Linked DNA regions of Methylococcus capsulatus. Each later gene encodes a partner of the first gene's protein in a complex. Links are inferred from orthologs where the notes say so. Each region holds a gene or a part of one and is shown on either strand. Other genes may lie near its edges.

Region 1 (3,292 bases):
AACTGCGCTACCGCGTCTTCGCCGAGGAAATGGGGGCGCGCCTGCACACGCCCGTCGACGGTCTCGACATCGACGAATTCGACGCCTATTGCGACCACCTGGTGGTCGTGGACAATCGCGAGCACCGCGTCATCGGCAGCACCCGTCTGCTGAGCGACAGCCAGGCCAAACGGCTGGGCCGCTTCTATTCGGAAGGCGAATTCAGCCTGTCCGGCGTTCTCGCCCTGAAAGGAAGATTCCTCGAGGTCGGCCGCACCTGCGTAGACCCGAACTACCGCGGCGGCGCCGTCATCGCCTGCCTGTGGGGCGCCCTGTCGGAATATGTCACACAAGGGGGCTTCGACCACCTGATGGGCTGCGCCAGCATCCCACCGGGGCCGAGCGGTTTTGCGGTGGACGCGGTCTACCGCAACATCGGCGAAGAGCGGCTCGGACCCACGGAGCTGGGTGTCCGGCCCCACCATCCGGTCCCCGCCTGGAAGCGCTGCCAACGCGACGAAAGCGGCGTCCCCCCCTTGCTGCAAGCTTATCTGCGACTGGGTGCCTGGATTTTCGGCGAACCCTGCTGGGACGAGGATTTCGACGTCATGGACGTCTTCGTCCTGCTGAAGATGGAACGCCTGCAAGGGCGCTATGAACGCCACTTCGTCGGAGGCGAGCGGAATGCCGCACTTCAGACAGGCTTATAGGGCCCTCCTGGTGGCGGCCGTCTGCGTGGCTGGCATGGCGGCCGTGGTGCTGCTGTTCCCCCCGCTGCGCATCCTGGGGGAAAGCCGCGCCCAGTGCCTGCGAGACAAGGTGCAGATGGCCTGGTTCCGCGGCTTCCTGCTCATCCTCGGCGTGCAGGTCGAACGGCGGGGCCGGTGGAACCCGAACGCACCGCTATGGGTCGCCAACCACATTTCCTGGCTGGACGTCGTCGTCATCGGCGCCCAGGCTCCGCTGACCTTCATTTCCAAGCAGGATGTCGCCGGCTGGCCGGTGTTCGGCTTCCTCGCCAGCCGCACCGGCACCCTGTTCCTGCGACGGGGCGACCGTGAAGATACCCAGCGGCTCGGTGAGCGGATGACCTGGCTGCTGCGCCAGAAACGCACCCTGCTGCTGTTCCCGGAAGGCACCAGCTCCAGCGGAGAGACCGTGCTGCGGTTCCATCCCCGCCTGTTCCAGCCGGCAAAGCGCGCCGGCGTGGCAGTGCAGCCGGTCGCACTGGCTTATCGGGGCGAGGCCGCCAAGATTGCCCCGTTCGTCGGCGATGCATCGTTTCTTCCACATCTGCTGCAGATGCTGCGGGTTCCACGAACCGTGGCCGAACTGAGTTTCGGCGCCGCCATCGAGAGCGACCACCTCAACCGCGACGAACTGGCCCACGCGGCCCGTCAAACCGTCGTCGGGTGTCTGGGGAAAGGCGAAGCGCGGCGGCAGGTCGCCTGAATCCACGTCCTGGCCGATTCCCGGCCCCCCGGCGTCTCGAAGAGGGCTTGCATCCATGACGTTTTGGCCCGAAAATGCCAGCCATCTACGCAATCACAGCCCGCTGCAGGCACGCCTTTAGTCCAGGGAGCGGGCCGGTGATCACCTACGAGGAGCCGCCCAAGTGAGCAGTGACAAAATCCTTCACGTGACCGACGCTGAATTCGAAGACAAAGTCCTCAAGGCACCCGGACCGGTGCTGGTGGACTACTGGGCCGAATGGTGCGGCCCGTGCAAGATGATCGCGCCCATCCTTGACGAAATCGCCGGCGAATACGAAGGCCGCCTGACCGTGGCCAAGCTCAACATCGACGACAACCCGGCGACCCCTCAGCGCTACGGTGTACGGGGCATTCCCACCTTGATGGTATTCAAGGGCGGTGAAGTGGTCGCCACCAAGGTGGGCGCATTGACCAAATCCCAGCTCGCGGCCTTCCTCGAAGGTAATCTGTAATCTCCCGGGCATTCGCCGTCATTCCTCGGAAGCGAGTGCCCTATTCGTCCGAAGCATCGAGCGCCCCGTTTTTCCCCTGAGCCGGCAGCTTTCTGCCGGATTAACCCTGACCCCAAGTCCAACGGCCTTCCTGGCCAATTCTCCCGGACTTTTTCCATATCCCGATAAATTCCTTAATGGAAACGCATGAACCTCACTGACCTCAAGCGCAAGCCCGTATCCGAACTGATCGAAATCGCCGAATCCCTGGACATCGAAGGCGTCGCCCGAACCCGCAAACAGGACCTGATCTTTTCCATCCTGAAGAAACTGGCAAAAAGCGGCGAAGACATCTATGGCGACGGGGTGCTGGAAATTTTGCAGGATGGCTTCGGATTCCTGCGCTCGCCGGACAGCTCCTTCCTCGCCGGACCCGATGACATCTATGTCTCGCCGAGCCAGATCCGGCGCTTCAGCCTGCGCACCGGCGACACCATTTCCGGCAAGATACGGCCGCCCAAGGACAGCGAACGTTATTTCGCCATGCTCAAGGTCGAGCAGATCAATTACGAACCGCCGGAAAACGCCAAGCACAAAATCCTGTTCTCGAACCTGACACCGCTGTTCCCGGTCCAGCGTTTCGTGCTGGAACTGGGCAACGGCACCACGGAAGACCTGACCGCCCGGGTGATCGACCTGGTCGCCCCCATCGGCAAGGGCCAGCGCGGACTGATCGTATCGCCGCCAAAGGCGGGCAAGACGATGATACTGCAGAACGTCGCCCATTCCATCGCAGAGAAGAATCCCGAGTGCTATCTGATCGTGCTGCTCATCGACGAACGGCCGGAGGAAGTCACTGAGATGCAGCGCAGCGTCAAGGGCGAGGTCGTCTCCAGCACCTTCGACGAGCCGCCCGCGCGCCATGTGCAGGTCGCCGAAATGGTCATCGAAAAGGCCAAACGCCTGGTCGAACACAAGCGGGACGTGGTCATCCTGCTGGATTCCATCACCCGACTGGCGCGCGCCTACAACACCGTGGTGCCATCCTCGGGCAAAGTGCTGACCGGCGGCGTCGACGCCAATGCCCTGGAACGCCCCAAGCGCTTCTTCGGCGCGGCCCGCAACATCGAAGAAGGTGGCAGCCTGACCATCATTGCCACCGCCCTGATCGATACCGGATCGCGTATGGATGAAGTGATCTACGAAGAATTCAAGGGCACCGGCAACATGGAACTGCACCTCGAACGCAAGATCGCGGAGCGGCGCATCTACCCCGCCATCAACATCAACCGTTCGGGCACACGTCGCGAAGAATACCTCGTCGATCCGGACGAACTGCAAAAAAGTTGGATTCTGCGTAAGATACTGCAGCCCATGGACGAAATGGCG
Region 2 (3,189 bases), 1.4 Mb from region 1 along the record:
CGGGTGATCACCGGTCCCGGATGGACCGAGACGACTTCCACGTCCACGCCGAAATCCGCCAGGATCGTTTCCACCAGTTCCGACATCTGCTGCAACACGGACGGTGAATAGGCATGCACCTTGGCCGAAGCGTCGTTCAGCAGGCTCAGCGAGGGCAGGGCACCGCTGGCCGGCTTCCGGACCATGGATGAGGCCGGCGGCTTCTTGGGCTGCAAGAAAGGAATGACCGGAGCACGCGGCGCTGCCGGTTCCGATGGCTGTCCGGCAGGTTCGGAGGCACAGGATGGCGCCGCCGGCCGTTCCTGCGGCTTGACAGGCCGCGGCACGGCTTGGCGCGGTTTCGCCGGAGCGGCGGCCATCGGCGGGGGCGGCTCGGGCGCGGCTGCCGGTTGCTGCCCGCCCCTGGCGAGGAAAGCAGGAATGGTCGTGACCCGCCGGACCAGGAGCAATACCGCCTGGCCGGTGGCATCCACCAGCTTCAGCCAGGACAGGCCGGTCGCCAGCGACACTCCGGCCAGAAAGACACCGCCGAGCAGCACCGATGCGCCTTTGACGCCGAACGAGCCGGTCATGAGGTCCGCAAGTTCCCGCCCGACGATGCCTCCCGTAGTCTCCGGCAGAGGCAGCGGCACCCGCAGCAGTTGCAGGTCGACGATGCCGGAACCGGCGGCGATGGCTGCGCCCAGGCCGAGCCAGCGTAAGGTGGAGTCCAGCAGCGAGAAGCGGGAGTGTGCGCAGCGGCCCCGGTAGATGCGGTAGCCGTAACCGGCCAGAAGCAGCGGGAGTAGGTAGGCCACGATGCCGAACAAGGAAAACGAGAAATCCGACAACCAGGCGCCTACAGCGCCGGCGCCGTTGGAGACCGTTCCGCGGTTGCCGGTATGGGTCCAACCGGCATCCTCCAGGTCGAAAGTGACCAGTGCGATGAGGAAGAACGCGGCGAGCGCCAGGTAGGCCAGAAATGCTCCCTCTCTCAATGTCCGCACCAGCGAGGAGCGCAGATCGTCCGCCGGTTTCATTTTCTTGTCCGCTTTCGCCAAAAGGCTCACCAAATCAATCAAATATACAAACCGGGTATTGTTTCAAATGTGCGCGCCGATCCGCAAGGCGCACTGTTTGTGACGCAGGCGGGTTGCCGTGTTCTGGCGGTTAGAAATCGCGCACAGCCGAGCCGTATAATGCTTTCATTTTCTCAGCAGGATAGAGGATTTCATGAGCGAACCGAAGCATTCCAGAGTATTGATCCTGGGTTCGGGCCCGGCCGGCTACACTGCCGCAGTCTATGCCGCGCGCGCCAATCTCAAGCCGGTATTGGTGACCGGTATCCAGATGGGCGGGCAGCTTACCACGACGACCGAGGTGGACAATTGGCCGGGCGATGCCGACGGCGTGATGGGGCCGGAACTGATGGAGCGGATGCGGCGTCATGCCGAGCGCTTCGACACTGAGATCGTCTTCGATCATATCCACACGGCCGATCTGTCACGGCGTCCTTTCACCCTGACGGGCGATGCCGGTGTCTATACCAGTGACGCCCTGATCATCGCCACCGGTGCATCCGCCCGCTACCTGGGGCTGCCTTCGGAGGAAGCGTACAAGGGCCGGGGCGTTTCCGCCTGCGCCACCTGTGACGGGTTCTTTTACAAAGGTAAGCACGTGGCCGTGATCGGCGGCGGCAACACCGCGGTGGAGGAGGCGCTGTACCTGTCCAACATCGCGGCGAAGGTGACCGTGGTCCACCGCCGCGACAAGTTCCGCTCCGAAAAGATATTGTCGGACAAATTGCTGGATCGGGCGGCGAACGGCAACGTCAGCATCGAGTGGAACAGCGTGCTCGACGAAGTCCTGGGCGATGAGATGGGCGTCACGGGCGTGCGCATCAGGAACGTGCACGACGGCACGACCAAGGACATTGCCCTGGAGGGCGTATTCATCGCGATCGGTCACACCCCGAACACCGAGATTTTTTCGGGGCAACTGGAGATGCGCAACGGCTACATCGTGGTCAAGGGCGGCAGCGAGGGCGGCGCGACGGCGACCAGCGTGGATGGTGTGTTCGCGGCCGGCGACGTCTCCGATGCGATCTATCGGCAGGCCATCACTTCCGCGGGCTCGGGCTGCATGGCCGCGCTCGATGCCGAGAAGTTTCTCGACAACCAGGGGTGAGTATTTTGGGGTCCCAGAGCTCATCGAGGAGTCGCGAATGAAAATGACTGTCTGGAATTCACCGACGGCTTGTCGGTTCGCGCTTTCAGGTCTGATCATGGCAGGGGTGATCGCGTGTGCCCCTCACTATGATCCGAACGCTCCTGCGCTGAGGACTGGCTATACCTGCTGCAATCTGCATTTCGAAGACGACTGGATCAGCGACGGCAACTACGGCGAGAACCCGTTCATCGCCGCGGGAACGCCCGTCAAGGTGTACGGATACAGTGGCGACTGCGCCTATGCAGAGATCGGCGGGCGCAAGATGCGGCTCGGCCATGACTACGGCCGCAACGAGGAAACGCTGCAGCACTGGGTTGAGAAAATCGTCGTGACGAAGGATCCCAAGGTCCGTCTCGCCGTGTTTTCGCCGGATGTGCGGGAGGCCATCCGGATGGGCAAAGTATCTGGGGGCATGACGAAGGAACAGGCCATCATGGCGGTCGGTTATCCCCTGACCAGCGAAACCCCTTCGCTGGACGCCCCGGTGTGGAATTACTGGCTGTCCAGCTTCGACCGGTACCAGCTCGTCTGGGATAAGCAGGGCAGGATGCAGGTCTGGGCCGATCCCGGCATCAAGGCCAAAGTCGTGCACTCACCTGGGAAATGATGTCTCCACAGCCGGGCCGGCTGCCGGCCGCGATGAGAGAGAAAGTTCGCCTGCGTCCCGTGTTCGCATGCGTGCGGAGAAGACTTGCCGGATGAGCGGCGTCGAACTTCCCCCAGTCTCGCTCCGCATGCGGATCCGCCAACTCCCTCCCCAGCTGATCAACCAGATTGCGGCCGGCGAGGTCATCGAGCGGCCGGCTTCCGTAGTGAAGGAACTGGTCGAGAATGCTTTCGACGCCGGTGCCCGTCAGGTTGAAGTGGACGTTGAGGAGGGCGGCGTCCGGCTGATCCGGATACGCGATGATGGTTGCGGCATCGACCGTGAAGACTTGGGCTTGGCCCTGTCGCGCCATGCCACCAGCAAGATCGCGTCGC

What was found.
Region 2: the proteins of trxA (region 1) and trxB are in contact, whole or in part, in a crystal structure (PDB 1F6M), measured with the Escherichia coli proteins. The link is inferred for Methylococcus capsulatus from one-to-one orthologs.

What each region holds. Positions count from the first base shown.
Region 1 is NZ_CP104311.1:1,187,004-1,190,295, reverse strand. The notes cover bases 287-3,259. They hold trxA (thioredoxin TrxA), read left to right. Parts: upstream 287-1,594; coding sequence 1,595-1,924; downstream 1,925-3,259. Other genes in these bases: rho (transcription termination factor Rho), read left to right, coding at 2,111-3,259; N4J17_RS05850 (lysophospholipid acyltransferase family protein), read left to right, coding at 664-1,431; N4J17_RS05855 (GNAT family N-acetyltransferase), read left to right, coding at 287-689. In the rest of the region: more of N4J17_RS05855, read left to right, coding at 1-286; more of rho, read left to right, coding at 3,260-3,292. UniProt on the Escherichia coli protein: Participates in various redox reactions through the reversible oxidation of its active center dithiol to a disulfide and catalyzes dithiol-disulfide exchange reactions.
Region 2 is NZ_CP104311.1:2,577,735-2,580,923, forward strand. What follows is about bases 320-3,189. They hold trxB (thioredoxin-disulfide reductase), read left to right. Parts: upstream 320-1,212; coding sequence 1,213-2,166; downstream 2,167-3,189. Other genes in these bases: N4J17_RS12635 (DNA translocase FtsK), read right to left, coding at 320-1,019; N4J17_RS12645 (hypothetical protein), read left to right, coding at 2,204-2,815; mutL (DNA mismatch repair endonuclease MutL), read left to right, coding at 2,907-3,189. Outside these bases: more of N4J17_RS12635, read right to left, coding at 1-319.